4 regions of the Gracilibacillus xinjiangensis genome follow, and region 2 is predicted to be linked to each of the others. Evidence: predicted binding sites of a transcription regulator. Region 2 holds the regulator's gene; each other region holds the start of a gene.
The links. The regulator LexA, encoded in region 2, represses DNA repair genes until DNA is damaged. The targets are predictions, from matches to a motif close to CGAACATATGTTCG.
Positions count from the first base shown of each region.

Region 1: the regulator LexA is predicted to act here: its motif matches at 1,839-1,852, upstream of addB (helicase-exonuclease AddAB subunit AddB).
Region 3: the regulator LexA is predicted to act here: its motif matches at 1,915-1,928, upstream of uvrB (excinuclease ABC subunit UvrB).
Region 4: the regulator LexA is predicted to act here: its motif matches at 2,152-2,165, upstream of ACFOY7_RS03160 (Y-family DNA polymerase).

Region 1 is NZ_JBHSDT010000004.1:1,023,876-1,028,083, forward strand. It holds gene ACFOY7_RS08950 (YhjD family protein) at 1-3, opposite strand, end outside; gene ACFOY7_RS08955 (TVP38/TMEM64 family protein) at 249-908, shown strand; gene lepB (signal peptidase I) at 967-1,515, shown strand; gene addB (helicase-exonuclease AddAB subunit AddB) at 1,913-4,208, shown strand, end outside.
Region 2 is NZ_JBHSDT010000008.1:855,971-860,178, reverse strand. It holds gene ACFOY7_RS15625 (hypothetical protein) at 1-132, shown strand, start outside; gene ACFOY7_RS15620 (hypothetical protein) at 180-323, shown strand; gene ACFOY7_RS15615 (YjcZ family sporulation protein) at 658-762, opposite strand; gene ACFOY7_RS15610 (spore germination protein) at 1,056-1,268, shown strand; gene ACFOY7_RS15605 (spore germination protein) at 1,300-1,536, shown strand; gene lexA (transcriptional repressor LexA) at 1,862-2,482, opposite strand; gene ACFOY7_RS15595 (YneB family resolvase-like protein) at 2,753-3,418, shown strand; gene ACFOY7_RS15590 (DUF896 domain-containing protein) at 3,480-3,704, shown strand; gene tkt (transketolase) at 3,852-4,208, shown strand, end outside.
Region 3 is NZ_JBHSDT010000008.1:1,274,600-1,278,807, reverse strand. It holds gene ACFOY7_RS17805 (peptide chain release factor 3) at 139-1,725, shown strand; gene uvrB (excinuclease ABC subunit UvrB) at 1,983-3,968, shown strand; gene uvrA (excinuclease ABC subunit UvrA) at 3,975-4,208, shown strand, end outside.
Region 4 is NZ_JBHSDT010000003.1:34,161-38,368, forward strand. It holds gene ACFOY7_RS03150 (NAD(P)-dependent oxidoreductase) at 1-501, shown strand, start outside; gene ACFOY7_RS03155 (YolD-like family protein) at 537-863, opposite strand; gene ACFOY7_RS03160 (Y-family DNA polymerase) at 856-2,109, opposite strand; gene trhO (oxygen-dependent tRNA uridine(34) hydroxylase TrhO) at 2,858-3,835, shown strand; gene ACFOY7_RS03170 (glutathione peroxidase) at 3,956-4,208, shown strand, end outside.

The DNA of each region.
Region 1 (4,208 bases), on a different contig from region 2:
CATCGTTATCTCTCCTTTTTAGGAACGTGTGTTCTATTATATGCAGTTATGAACAAAAATGCAACAAACATTTTTTTATTAGTAAAAAAAGGCAAGAAGTATTAAAATAAATAGAAGAGATGAACAAAAACAGATTGCCTTCTATCATGGTGTTCGCTTTCTGAAAGTTTCGTCAGGCCTTGCGGGGGATGAAAAAGCTTCACTGAGAAAGTCTCACTTAATTAGAAAAAAAGGGGTTCTTAATAAGGATGTTCACATATAATATAAGGAATATTGGAGATATAGATATTGATCAAATAAAGAAATTAATTGAGGCAAACGATTATGATCAGCTTGTTAACTTCTTATTAAAAAGTTATGAAAGCTTAGGCCCGATTCCCGGCTTTCTTCTGCCGTTTCTGGAAGCTTTTTTACCTTTTTTGCCATTGGTTGTATTTGTGATGACAAATGCTGCAGCCTATGGATTGCTTAAAGGATTTTTGCTTTCATGGATCGGGGCAAGTTTAGGTTCAGTTGTTGTTTTCCTTGTTGTACGCCATTTTAAAAATGTCCGATTGTTTCGCTGGATACGTAAAAGCAAACAAGTAGTAAAAGTAATGGATTGGTTGGAACGTCATGGATTTGGTCCATTATTTTTATTACTTTGTTTCCCTTTTTCTCCATCTGCTGTTATCAACCTGGTAGCAGCATTATCTAAAGTTAATCTGTATCAATTTATTTTAGCTGTATTTTTAGGGAAGGCTGTCATGGTCTTCACCGTTTCGTACATTGGAGATAGTATCGTATCTTTTGCGAAGAATCCAGTAAAGTCAATTATTGTCGGGATAGGGATTGTTGTTTTTTGGTTAGCCGGTAAGTATATGGAAAAACGGTTGCAAAAAAGGGCCGAACAGAAAAAATGGAAATAAAGAGATTAAAAAGGGGAGAATGGGGGTAGATTAGTAATAAAATGCTGGAGGGAATACCATGAAAAAGAAAAAGACGTGGTCCATTATCCGCATCATACTATTTTCCCTTTTACTTGCTTTTTTCTTCCGCTCTTACCTGTTTGCCAGTTATGTAGTAAATGGCAAATCAATGGAGCCAACATTGTATGATGGGAACTTACTAATGGTAAATAAAATGATTTATGATTTAAAAAATATTGATCGTTTTGATGTTATTGTGTTTCATGCAAATGAGAAAGAAGACTATGTCAAACGAGTAATTGGTTTGCCTGGGGATCATATTGCTTATAAAGATGATACATTATATATAAATGGTGAACCAGTTGCAGAGGAATATCTGCAACCATATCGTGAAGTAGTTGATGGGAAATTAACCAATGATTTCACTTTGGAAGAGATTACAGAAGTGTCAGAGGTTCCGGAAGGTAAGTTATTTGTTTTAGGTGATAATCGCAGAAAAAGTTATGACAGCAGAGATATTGGATTTGTTGATCAAGGAACAGTAGTAGGAAAAGTGGACGTATTGTATTGGCCAATGTCAGCCATTGATTTTCAATTAATCCGCTAATAAAAGGTAAGCGCTTACTACAAGCGGTTGTGAGAATGTCAGGCTGATGCTTAGTTACCTCTCCTCTCCCGACGGTGTATACCAGAGGAAATCTGAATAAAATTCTAAAGTAAGTTATTCAAATACAGTCTGCTAATAGAAAAAAGCAGCACGTGTCTGAAGTTTCCAAAGTCTTTTAAAGGAGGCTAGACCGTGCCTGCGACAGCTTATGAAAGTATATGAGCAGATGCTGCCATGGGGAAGAGATTATTCCTGGACAACAAAAATCAACCTGTTCTTTTCTCATCTTTTCTCATCTTTGCCTATTTTTTTTGCTAAACAAAAGAACATTAGTTTGGTATAATGGAGAGAAAGGTTAGTAAAAACCAGTAAAAAGACCGAGAGAGTAGGTGTTTTTTTGTTACGCTATATTATTGGCAGTTCAACAGCAAATAAAAGTGAACAATGTGTAACGGAAATCAAAGCGAAACTTCAAAAAAATCCTCAAGGTTCCCCGATTATTTATTTAGTTCCAGATCAAATGACATTTCAACAGGAATATGCCTTGTTAAATGATTCGCAAATCAATGGTTCGATTCGGGCACAAGTGTACAGTTTCTCTCGTCTTGCATGGCGTGTAATGCAAAAAAATGGAGGGGCAACGAAAAAATTCATTACATCAACAGGTATACAAATGATGCTCCGAAAAATCATTGAACAGCGAACCTCTGAGTGGAAGGTATTTCAGAAAGCAATAGAAAAACAAGGGTTCCTTAAACAGTTAGAAGATATGATTACAGAATTTAAGCGGTATTGTATCACACCAGATATGCTCACAGAGCAGATCATGGAAATGGATCGTTTTCAGCACCAAACGATTACAGAGAAAGCACTGACAAATAAACTAGATGATTTATATTACATTTATGATCAATTAGTCCAAGCACTAGCTGGTGCTTATATGGATAATGAGGATAGACTGCAATTATTAATTGGAAAATTAATGGAAAGTGACTTTTTACATGACACGGAAGTGTACATTGATGGTTTTCATCATTTTACACCACAGGAATTAATGGTAATAGAAGTAATGTTGCAAAAGGCGAAACAAGTTAATATAACATTAACAATAGATCAAGTAAATGATACCGTAATTGACCCATTGGATTTATATCATGTGACAAAAGAAACGTATGTTCAAATGGAACAATTAGCACAAAAACATAATGTATCAATCGAAACGGAGATACTAAAAAATAAAGAAGAGACAGCTTTTGTCCATTTGGACAGGCATTTTGACGATCGGCCTGCTGTACCCTTCGGACAAAAAGCACCTGTTCAGTTAGCGGAAGCAGTGCACCCTCGGGCAGAAGTTGAGGGTGCTGCACAAGAAATTGTCAAATTAGTACGAGATCAGAATTACCGTTACAGAGACATTGCCATATTGATACGGGAGCCTGAAGTCTATCATGATTTGATTACAACGGTCTTTGAAGACTATCGCATTCCGGTCTTTGTTGATGAGAAAAGGACGATGCTCAATCATCCGCTCATAGAATGTGTCCGTTCATTGCTTGATGTAATTGAAGGAGATTGGCGTTATGATGCGATATTCCGTTTATTAAAGACAGGCTTTATTCCTGAAGGTGATAAACAATATCGTTTGGACCAGGAAGCAATTGATCAATTAGAAAACTATGTGCTTGAGTATGGAATCAGGGGGAGAAACAGGTGGTTAAATGATCAGCCCTGGCTTTTTCAACGATTCCGAGGATTTGACCAATCGGCTCAAACGGATCGTGAATTAACGATACAGAAAAAAATAAACATGTATCGTAACCAAGTAGCAGAAATTATTGGTCCACTTGACAATGACTTAAGGGAAGCGAGCACAATAAAAGATAAAGCAATTGTTTTGTTTAATTGGCTCGAGCAGATCAGGGTGCCGCAACAATTAGAGAAAATCCGTGATCAATATGATCAAGAAGGCCGAATTGAAAAAGGACGTGAACAAGACCAGGTATGGGATGCAATTATTCAACTGTTAGAAGAGATAACGGAAATAGCTGGGGAAGAAACGATTGATTTAAAAGCATTTCGTAACATTTTAGAATCTGGTTTTGACACATTGCAATTTTCCCATGTCCCGCCAAGTATTGATCATATTGTTGTCGGTTCGATTGACCGTTCGAGAATGCATGGAATTAAATGTGCATTTTTACTTGGTGTAAATGAAGGAACATGGCCGATGAAACAGGGCGGAGATGGCCTGATCTCAGAAGAAGAGCGCAATGTATTATTAACACAAGGTATCCAGTTAGCTGAAGGAAGTAAACGTCAACTGTTAGATGATGCCTTTTACGTATATAGTGCGTTTACTTTACCTACAGATTATTTATGGGTTAGCTATCCGCTGAGTAATGAAGAAGGCAAAATGAAGGCAGCTTCCCCGCTTGTTAAGCGAATCGAGGAGATTTTCCCCGAACGCTTAGAGAAAATTACTTTACAAGATCCGGAAGAAATGATGGATGCTAAACGATTTATAACAACCCCTGTGAAAACTAGAGGAGCACTGACAGCTCAATTAGCTCGAATATTACGAGGCTATCCGATTGATTCCATTTGGGATCATGTTTTAAATTGGTATATTGAGCAATCGGAGAATAAAGCAACAAATCAAATGGTGTTAAAAGGCTTATTTTATCAGAATCGAC
Region 2 (4,208 bases):
TACCCGGTATACGAAACCTACAATGGCCTGCACCCCAAATATATAAAGGAAGCCATTACGATTTTTGCGGAGTCTGACCCAATAGTCAATCAAGTTCAGTTGACATCAGTCAACATCGATTACAAACGTTAGAGGAGTTTTTAAGCTATTATGATGGGGAAGGTTTTGAAGTAGACGGAGTGAACTATTTAGTGAATGATGAAATGATTATCATTCTAACTGGTCTTTCCCTGTTAGAATACATTATTAATGAAGGCACTATATTATCAACTGCAATTGACCTTTTTAACGTGGCGAAAGCTAAACTGATACCTGCAGAATAAGTTGGTACACACTATACTCGTGCAAAAGCTCTCGAGACTTTAACAGTTTTTAAAAACGTAAAAGTCTTTTCGAAAAATCAGTGGAATATTTTACTGCTGATAGTTCAGTATTCTAGTAATTCATGAGAAGGAGAGCCATAGTATTTATGCATAACCCTGACACTATTGTGGCAGAGTTTACTTGTATAGGGGTACCAACCAGAACAATTTGATATGACATTCGTTAAAAAGGCCAGTATTTGACATCAGAAGTGCCTGATATTTTTAATTTTGATCGTTTTACTACATAAAGATACATGTGAATTTCTTGCCACCAAATACTTTCAATTTTGCTTTAATAGCTGTAACCACCAACGTAGGAACTACCAACTATTATTAACAGAATGAATAGGACAACAATTAAAGCAAAGCCAGAACCGTAACCTCCACTCGCGCCCATTATATAACACCTCCTCAACTTAGATAGTATCATTATATGAAAAGTTGAATGAAATGCGTCGGCTTATGTCATATTCCTAAGGATGTTTTAGCAATAAGCTTGACTTTCACTGTATTTAAAGGAGAAAAAATGATAGTCAATAAATCATCAAAATAGGATTATTAATTATTCTATTTATTACTAGTTCATTATCCATTTCAACAGTAGTGTTCTAGTCATAAATTATACTTATAATGAAAACTGGAATAGTTATATATTGCCATTCTAAGTTTTCAATGAAGGGAGGGTATAATTTGACTATTATATTAGGTCCAGTAACGATTAATAGCAACGAGGGTATTATAGTCAGTAATACTTTAAATACTTGTCCAACATTTATAAGTAAAACTGTTGCCGGTGCTGGCAGTTTCAACACAGGGTATTGGATTAAAACAAATACTAATATAAATAGATCTTCTTCAATTGATCCAGATATAAATGATGCAAATATAGCTGAAAATATTTAAAAGGTTAATAAAAAAAGGAGGTTCTCGAAAAATGTCATGTTTTTTCTTTGGTCCTGTCACAATTAATAGTAATGAAGGGTTAATAGTAAAACAAGCGATACATGCATCTCCTACTTCTACAAGTAAGGTAGTTACTGGATCTGGAAGCTTTAATACTGGTTTTTTTACTATGAATAGTAATGGAGTAAGCACAAGTCATACGTTTGATCCGGATGCAGAGGATTCAAATATTTTAGATACAATAGAGACAGATGTTGGTGAAATTTGATAGAGGAACTGTTGCGGGAATTTGCCAAGAAGTTAATTGTAAAAGCTGTGTCGGTATAAGTACCAGTCATAAGATATAAAATAAGAAACGAAATATCTGAGCTTTGAAACCCTTTCTCTATAAGTGAAAGGGTTTATATGTTCCTAATACCAAATTCTTATGGTGGAAAGTTAACCGTTATAAAGGAGACTCAAAGACAGTTAGTCATGAAACTGAATATATTTCAATAATTCAAGACAGGCAGAATACAATAATGGATGTTCTGCTTAATCTGATGCTAAGTAAAAAATTCTACATATTCCTATGTAGAATTTTCCCTATTACTCTATAGATGTCTATATAAACCTACTACTTTCCCTAGAATACTGACATTATCATAAAGAAGCGGCTCCATTGTCGCATTTTCGGGCTGCAAACGGATATGGTCCTTTTCTTTAAAGAAACGTTTGACAGTTGCTTCACTATCTTCCGTCATTGCTACAACAATATCCCCATTTACTGCTGTATTTTGTTGTTTAACAATTACCTTATCTCCATCAAGAATCCCTGCCTCAATCATACTATTTCCTTCAATTATCAGAACAAATATTTGATCGCCGCTATGTACATCAGTGCTGGGAATCGGAATATATTCTTCAATGTTCTCTACTGCTGTAATAGGTAAACCTGCTGTAACTTTACCGATTACAGGAGCAAAAGCAGCTTCCGTTTTTGGAATTTCATTATCATTTTCCTGTGATAATACTTCAATTGCCCTGGGTTTGGTAGGGTCTCTTCTTATGTACCCCTTTTTTTCCAATCTCGCTAAATGACCATGCACAGTAGAACTGGAAGCAAGACCTACTGCTTGCCCAATTTCACGCACAGACGGCGGATATCCTTTTAAATCTACTTGTTCTTTAATATATGCAAGGATCTGTTCCTGTCTTTTTGATAGATTAGTCATAATCAATACTCCTTTAACGTATGATTTGTTAGGAATATTATAACATACGTTCGGAATAATCACAAACATTCGTTCGAAAATACTTGACAAGAACCTTTGTTCGTATATAATGGAAATACGAACAAAGGTTCTCTGGAGGGATAAAAATGATAAAGAAAATTTCTAAAGTTGATTTATTCTATTTGATTTCTTTTGTTGTGGGGATTATCTTTTTATATAGTTCATTTATTTGGAATGTATAAACAAAGAGATCAAGGAGTCGTTAAAATTTTGAATGCAATCATTTATTGCCGTGTTAGTACGGATAAAGAGACACAGGAGAGTTCAATACATAGACAGGCAGAAGAACTTAGCCGGTTTGCTAAAGAAAAAGGTTATAATATTGTGAAAATAATTAAGGAAAAGCAAAGTGGCTACGAGATTGAAAGAGAAGGTGTGTTTGATCTTTTAGAACTTTTTCAACAAAAAAAAGCGAATATTTTACTAATACAAGATGAAACTAGATTAGGAAGAGGGAATGCTAAAATTGCATTGCTCCATCAGCTAGCAAAGATGAATATTACTATATTAACTATTGCACACAGCGGGAAATTAGAACTCTCTGAAGGTGATTCAATGGTATTGCAAATAGTATCGATTGTAGAAGAATATCAGCGTAAATTACATAATGCGAAAATTAAGCGGGGAATGAGGAAAGCGATAAATAATGGATACAATCCTGCCAATAACCTTTCCAACCAACATTTAGCGCAAGGTAGAGAACGGAAGGAATTTCCCATTGAGGAAGTGGTACGACTAAGGGGGAACAACCTGACCTTTGCAGAAATTACTTCTATACTGCAAGGAATGGGTTACAATGTCTCAAAGGCAACAGTTCATCGTCGATACCAAGAACACGAATTGCTTGATAAAAATAAAATGAGTGATTTACAATGAAGAGAGTGTACAAATAATATGTATACTCTTTTCTATTATTTTGAGATAAAGGAGTAAAATAATGCTTTCTAATGATAAAATTGCAAGAATTAATGAATTGGCAAATAAAGCTAAGAAAGAAGAACTAAGTCCAGAGGAAAAAAAAGAACAACAGGCATTACGTCAGGAATATTTAAAAAATGTGAGAAAGTCATTCAAAAACCATATGAAAGGAATGACTGTCATTGATCCAAATGGGAACGATGTCACTCCGGATAAATTAAAGCAACTTAAATCAAAGAAATAGTGTACACTATTTCTTTGATTTTTATAAAAAAACGAGACATAATTACAAAAAATTAGCTTTTTTTAAAGGAGATACTTGTCTAATCTTCGTTTTCGTTATAGGATTATAGATGTGCGTACATATATTGTTTTGAAAGGGGAAATAAAAATGTCAACTCAAATTGAACAAATGTCTATAAATACAATTCGTACATTGTCAATAGACGCTATTGAAAATGCTAATTCCGGTCATCCAGGTTTACCAATGGGTGCTGCTCCGATGGCTTACACACTATGGACAGAGCATATGAACCAAAACCCTAAAAACTCTAAATGGTTTAATCGTGACCGATTTGTATTATCTGCAGGTCATGGTTCAATGTTACTGTACAGTTTATTACATCTGGCTGGATATGACCTTCCGATTGATGAGCTTAAAAAATTCCGTCAATGGGGCTCTAAGACACCTGGTCACCCAGAAGTACACCACACTGACGGTGTGGAAGCGACTACTGGTCCATTAGGC
Region 3 (4,208 bases), 420 kb from region 2:
TCAAACCATCATTATATTATAACAGAAAGATGCTGTGATTCCATCTAGATTGACAATTTGTAAAGAAACTGCTATTTTTAGCAAAGTCTAAATAGTGTACAATAGAAAGAGCGACTGCTATGGAAAGTAGGGAATGGAATGGGTTTACAAGAAGAAGTGCAAAAAAGAAAAACGTTCGCGATCATCTCCCACCCGGATGCGGGGAAAACAACGATGACGGAAAAACTGTTATTACAAGGGAATTTGATTCGTTCAGCTGGAACAGTAAAAGGGAAGAAATCTGGGAAGTTCGCTACATCTGATTGGATGGAAATTGAGAAACAACGTGGGATCTCTGTTACATCAAGTGTAATGAATTTTGAATATGAAGGCTTCAAGGTCAATATTCTCGATACACCAGGGCACGAGGATTTCAGTGAAGATACGTATCGTACATTAACTGCTGTCGACAGTGTTGTAATGATTATTGATGCAACGAAAGGGATTGAGGCACAGACAATCAAATTATTCAAAGTTTGTAAAATGCGCGGAATTCCGATTTTTACTTTTATAAATAAATTAGACCGTGAAAGCCGAGATCCATTAGACTTAATGGATCAAATAGAGGAAGTTTTAAATATCGAAACATATCCAATGAATTGGCCTGTCGGCATGGGAAAACGCTTTTTAGGCATATTAGACAGATACCATAATCAATTTATTCAGTTTAATGGAAATGAAGAAGAAACATATATTGATTTAAAAGACATGGACTTGCCTGAAAATAAAGCAATTGCTGAGAATCCAACATATCAGGAAACAGTGGAAGAGTTAGAATTATTAAATGAAGCGGGAGATCAATTCTCCTTAGAAAGAGTACTTGCAGGGGAACAGACACCTGTTTTCTTCGGTAGTGCACTTGCACCATTCGGTATTGAAGTATTTTTTAATACATTTGTGAAAATGGCACCAGCACCTGGTCCCAGAAGGACAAAGGATGAAGTGATCCATCCTGATTACCCGGATTTCTCTGGCTTTATTTTTAAAATTCAGGCAAACATGAATCCGCAGCACCGTGACCGTGTGGCGTTTTTAAGAGTGTGTTCAGGTCGTTTCGAACGAGGAATGAATGTCCAGTTAGCCAGAACAGGAAAAACAATCCGGTTAGGACAGACACAGCAATTTGTTGCCTCATCACGTGATACGGTTGAAGAAGCATATCCGGGCGATATTATTGGAATTTATGATCCAGGCTCTTATCGAATTGGTGACACGTTACTTGATGGAAAGAACGTTTTTGAATATGATGAATTGCCATCATTCCCACCAGAATTATTTCAACGAGTATCAGCAAAGAATGTAATGAAAGCCAAACAATTCCGGAAAGGGATTGAACAGCTTGTCCAGGAAGGTGCTATACAATTATTCCGCGGTTATCCAACTGATTCTTATATTATTGGGGCAGTCGGACAGTTGCAGTATGAAGTTTTTCAGCACCGGATGAAGAATGAGTATAATGTGGAAGTAATGTTAGAGTCAATCGGTGATCGTATTCCTCGCTGGTTGAAAAAGGAGCAAGTAGATACCAAATTATTTGATGAAAGAAATCTATTAGTGAAAGATCGTGATGATGAATTCCTTGTTTTATTTAAAAATGATTTCGCATTAAGATGGTTTGTTGATAAACATGCAGATATTGAGTTAATTGATTTATTTGAAGTAAATCAGTATGACCAGTCAACATGATGAAAAAGCACAGCAATTAGCTGTGCTTTTTTGATAAGTGATTTTTTTAAAAAGCTGTAAGTAGAAAGATAAGGGGAGAAAGCCTTATTATTAGCATGCATTATCCACTTATATAACCTCGAAAATTCATATCTCTTTTATCACCCACCAGCGTTTGGTTATAATGATATTGTATGATACTAAATTAAACGAATATTTGTTCGCTTTTTATAGCGACTTCATGTATAATAGTTACATTGAGAAACGGAGGTAAAAAGATGGAACAGAATACTTTTTCGTTGGAGGCACCATATCAGCCGCAAGGTGACCAACCAAAAGCAATTAAAGAATTAGTGGAGGGGGTAAATAATAACCAGCGTTGCCAAACATTACTGGGTGCAACAGGTACTGGAAAAACATTTACGATATCCAATGTTGTTAAAGAAATTAATCGTCCTACATTAGTTATTGCCCATAACAAAACATTAGCAGGTCAATTGTATAGTGAATTTAAGGAATTCTTCCCAAACAATGCGGTCGAATATTTTGTCAGTTATTATGATTATTACCAGCCAGAAGCATATGTTCCATCAACAGATACCTTTATCGAAAAAGATGCGAGTATTAATGATGAGATAGATAAATTAAGGCACTCAGCTACTTCGGCATTATTTGAACGAAATGATGTTTTGATTGTTGCGAGTGTTTCTTGTATATATGGTTTAGGTTCACCGGAAGAGTACAGAAGCCAAGTGCTTTCATTGCGTGTTGGAATGGAAAAAGAACGAGATGATCTTTTGCGCGAATTGGTGAACATTCAATATGCCAGAAACGACATAGATTTTCAACGGGGTACCTTTCGCGTTCGTGGCGATTCTGTTGAAATCATTCCAGCATCAAAGGAAGAACATTGTGTTCGTGTCGAATTCTTTGGCGATGAAATTGATCGAATTCGTGAAGTTGACGCATTAACAGGTGAGATACTTGGGGATAGAGAACACATTGCTATCTTTCCTGCTTCCCACTTCGTGACAGGTGAGGAAAAATTAAAAATCGCAATGGAAAACATAAAGACAGAATTAAAAGAACAGTTAGCAAAGTTCCGGGAAGAAGATAAACTGCTGGAAGCACAAAGAATAGAACAACGGACAAATTACGATTTGGAAATGATGGCTGAAATGGGCTTTTGTTCAGGAATTGAGAATTATTCCAGACACCTATCATTAAGGGAAGCGGGGTCCACTCCATATACCTTATTAGATTACTTTCCCGAGGACTCTTTAATCGTAATTGATGAGTCACATGTTACATTACCCCAAATTCGTGGTATGTATAATGGAGACCAGGCACGGAAACAAGTTCTAGTGGATCATGGTTTCCGCTTGCCTTCAGCAATGGATAACCGGCCATTAACTTTCGATGAATTCGATAAAAAGGCAAACCAATTAATATTTGTTTCAGCAACACCAGGCCCTTATGAACTCGAACATACACCGAAAATGACAGAGCAAATTATTCGTCCAACAGGTTTATTAGACCCTGAAGTCGAAGTCAGACCAATTGAAGGCCAAATAGATGATTTGATTGGTGAGATTAATGAACGTGTTACTAAAAATGAACGTGTACTTGTTACAACATTAACGAAAAAAATGTCGGAGGACCTTACAGATTATTTAAAAGAGATTGGAATAAAAGTTGCCTACCTTCATTCTGAAATAAAAACACTGGAGCGAATTGAAATTATTCGGGATTTAAGGATAGGGAAGTATGATGTTCTTGTTGGTATCAATTTATTAAGGGAAGGTTTAGACATTCCGGAAGTTTCTCTGGTTACTATATTAGATGCTGATAAAGAAGGCTTCTTACGCTCTGAGCGTTCCTTAATCCAAACAATGGGACGTGCAGCCCGAAATGAAAATGGGAAAGTAATTATGTATGCCGACAGGGTAACTGATTCGATGCGTAAGGCTATTGATGAAACGTATCGCCGTCGAGAGAAACAAGAAGCGTATAACAAGGAACATGGCATTACACCTAAGACGATTAAAAAAGAAGTCAGAGATGTTATCAGAGCAACAATGGCTGCAGAAACAGAAGCAACGTATGGAGAAGAGACTCCAAAATTAAAAGACATGTCAAAGAAAGAGAAAGACAAGCTAATCGAAAAAATGGAGCAGGAAATGAAGCAGGCAGCAAAGGAATTAAATTTCGAGCGTGCTGCAGAGCTTCGTGATTTAGTTTTAGAACTGAAAGTAGAAGGGTGATCAGTAATGGCAAAGAAAACCATTTCGATTAAAGGAGCACGTGCACATAATTTAAAAAACATTTCGATTGATATTCCAAAAGATAAATTAGTTGTTCTAACAGGATTGTCCGGCTCGGGGAAATCTTCCCTAGCTTTTGACACAATCTATGCTGAGGGGCAAAGACGTTACGTAGAATCACTTTCAGCATATGCCAGACAATTTTTGGGGCAAATGGATAAGCCGGATGTTGATTCAATT
Region 4 (4,208 bases), on a different contig from region 2:
GGAGGTGATATTGGCGCAAGAAATGGGAAACTTTCCATAATGGTCGGAGCAGCAGACGAAGCCTTTCATGCAGTCCTCCCTGTTTTAGAATGTATGGGGGAAAATATTGTTCATCAAGGTCCTGCCGGTGCGGGGCAACATACAAAAATGGCCAATCAGATAACCATTGCCTCCAATATGATCGGAGTTTCAGAAGCAATAACTTATGCAAAAAAAGCAGGATTAGACCCTGTGCGTGTACTTAAAAGTATTACCTCCGGTGCTGCGGGAAGCTGGTCATTAAGTAATTTAGCTCCACGGATGATTAAGCAAGACTATGCTCCAGGGTTTTATGTAAAACATTTTATAAAAGACATGAAAATTGCTCTTCAATCTGCTAAGAACATGGGATTAAACACACCTGGTTTGGACTTGTCGTTAAAGTTGTATGAAGAATTAGCGGAAAACGGTGAAGAAGATAGTGGTACACAAGCACTTATTAAATGGTTTGAGCAAGAGTGATATGGGCGCACCTATCATCAGGATAGGTGCTCTCACTAACCTTCCACTGTCAAAATATTTTCCAATGGTATGGTGATACGCTCTGATTCCATATTCTCCACTCTGATTGACTGATTATAACGATCAATCCGAACAATGGCACAATGATCGGTTTTATAGTAACTCTCATTGTAGTATTTGATTTTCACCCTTTTATTTAAAACAAAAGCCTCTACGAGGATTTGTGCATTTTCCTCCAATTGCTGTTCATCGATATTTTTCTTTGCTTCTACTTCGTCTTCTTGCCACATGTCTCTTAATATTTTCACATGTTCCGGTAACATAAGGGACGCCCACTTAATACTCCCTCTATCACTATGCATAATGTCCACCTATCTTTTTACTTCGTTCTAAAGTAATTCCTTGTTCTGTATAACTGCTTGCTCTTAAGATTGCTGTTGGTCCATATTTCTCACGAATTGCGTCCATCACATAACCAATATTATTTTTTCGTTGGTCTTCAAATAATGACAATTGGATGCCAACATCTCTGCTTAAATTCGTTAAAGCGACAGATGCTCGCCTTATCTCACTTTGTCCATCATAAAAGGTATGAAATAATTGCATACAAACCTGATGCATGGACATTGTTATATTCGTCGGTGCATCAATCGACATTGAGCGACTAAATCCCCCACCTGTTTCTTGAGAATAACCGATCGATAAATGTATCGTCCGGCCATACATTTGATCTTTTCGCGCTCGTCTGCAAGCTTCTTCACATAATTCTAATAATACTGTTGGAATTTCCGACCCTTTGTAGTTTCTTAACAATGTTATCCCATGTCCGTAGCCTTTTTGTTCTGATTTTGTAAAATCACCCTCTACGGGACTTAAGTCAATTCCCCACGCATGCCAATATAGCTGCTCACCAATCACACCAAACCGCTTCTTTAGTTGTTCTAATGGATGATTAGCAAGCTGACCTAACGAAAATATCCCCATTCGATTTAGATGCTTTCTCAATCGGCTCCCTATTCCCCAAATTTTCCCTATTTCAACTGGCCACAGCAATCTTTCTATATCTTCATAACGACATTCTGCTATTCCGTTTGCTGCCTTTTTCGCATGAATATCCATGACTACTTTTGCCAAAAATTTATTTTCACCTATTCCTATAGCTGACGGGATGCCAAATTGGTCCAATATTCTTTGCTGGATCAATTCAGCAGCATCGGTCGCAGAGCCATATAATTTTTCTGTACCATCTAATGTAACCCATAATTCATCAACCGAATAAACATGAATCGCTTCTTTTGGCACGATTGTTGTAATCATTTTAGTGATCGCTAAACTTACATTTAAATACCTTTCCATTCTTGCTGGAGCAATAATAATTCCAGGGTCATCCGGCAATTCAAAAAAACGACTCACATTACTAACACGATAGGTTTTCTTCAATGCTGGTGATGCGGCTAATACGATACTGCCTGATCGATTCGGATCTCCAACAACTGCAAGCATTGTTTTGATTGGATCCATTCCTCTATCTACACATTCGACGCTTGCATAGAAAGATCGCATATCAATACAAAGTACATTATGCCTGGGATACATTGAATAATCCATGTTATACACTCCTCATAAGAACGTTTGTTCTAATTATACCACGGAACATAAGTTTGTATACATGTAAATTTATCCTCTATCCAACATAATCATACCTTCTTATTTTTTTGACTTAATAGAGGTCTTCTCTTTTCACTGACCATTTAAAGCGCCTCTCAATACCATGGCGCGAATGCTAAGCATGGCTAATGGCATTGAAACCTCCTCTCAATTCCATGGCGCGATTGTTATGCATGGCTAATGGCATTGAAACGGCCTCTCAATGCCATGGCGCGATTGTTATGCATGGCTAATGGCATTGATACCTCCTCTCAATGCCATGGCTCAAAAGTTAAGCATGGCTAGTGGCATTGATACCTCCTCTCATTACCATGGCGCGATTGTTATGCATGGCTAGTGGCATTGATACCTCCTCTCAATTCCATGGCGCGATTGTTATGCATGGCTAATGGCATTGAAACCTCCTCTCATTACCATGGCGCGAATGAAAATCATTCATTTCTTACTGCCTAAACTACTTATGCCCTTCTTAGACTTCAATTTCCTGACACCCCGACAACTTCCTCGAAATCTTTCGGTTATTTATATAAAATGACAATATGTTAGCATTTTCTAACAAACGGAAGTGCAAATTAGATTGAGAACTGCTAAGAAACGTGATAAAATATGTTCTTGCAAGATTATAAAAGAATAAAACCAACCTAAAACATTTATATCTTGCAAATATGAATTGATAGGTGGTAGAAAAATGGAAACCAAAGAAAAGTACCAAGTATTATTGTATTATAAGTTTGTCACAATCGAAGACCCTGAAACATATGCGCAAGAACACTTAAACTTCTGCAGAGACTTAGGCTTAAAAGGGCGTATTCTTGTAGCAGAAGAAGGTATTAATGGCACTGTTTCGGGAACAGTCGAACAAACAAACAAGTATATGGAAACAATGCATAATGATCCGAGATTTAATGATATGGTGTTCAAAATCGATGAAGCAGATGGACATGCATTCAAAAAGATGCATTGCCGCCATCGTCCAGAGCTTGTGACACTTCGATTAGGAGAAGAAAATGTAGATCCGCGCAAGAAAAATGCGGACTTCTTAACCCCTAAAGAATTTTACGAAGCAATGCAAGATGAAAACACTGTTATTTTAGATACCAGAAATGACTACGAATATGAACTAGGCCATTTCCGTGGTGCAATTAATCCAGATATCGATAATTTCCGCGAATTGCCTGAGTGGATTGAAAATAATCGGGAAAAACTAGAAGGCAAGAAAGTATTAATGTATTGTACTGGCGGAATTCGTTGTGAGAAATTCGGCGGATGGATGAAAGAAAAAGGATTTGACGATGTTGGGCAGCTCCATGGCGGTATCGTCACTTATGGACAAGATCCAGAAGTACAAGGCGAATTATGGGACGGACAATTATATGTTTTTGATGAACGTATTTCTGTTCCTGTTAACAAGAAAGAGCATGTTGTTGTCGGAAAAGACTATTTCGATGGGCAGCCTTGCGAACGTTATGTAAATTGTGCAAATCCAGAATGTAACAGACAAATGTTATGTTCTGAAGAAAATGAACATAAATATATGCGTGGATGCTCACATGAATGTCGTGTTCACCCTCGCAGCTTATATATAAATGAACATGAATTAACGGAAGAAGAAATCCAAGCACGTCTTGACCGTATTGCAGAAGAAGACGGTGCTGCACAAGCATAATTCAAAAAGCATGTCATAGAAAGTTAGCTCTTTCTTATGACATGCTTTTTTTGAAATAGAGCAAAATACATCTATTTAATATCAATTTATGCTACCATTTTCAATAAAAGGAGGAGTTCCATGTCTATATTTGATATAACTGTGGAAACAGTTAACGGAGATGAAAAGAAATTAGGTGTTTACAAAGGAAAAGCAATAATTGTCGTTAATACTGCCAGTAAATGTGGGTTCACTCCGCAATTTGACGGCCTTCAAGCATTATACGAAAAATATAAAGAGGATGGTTTAGAAATTCTAGGTTTTCCAAGCAATCAGTTTATGAACCAGGAACCTGGTTCAAGTGAAGAAGCTGAAGAATTTTGCCGAATAAATT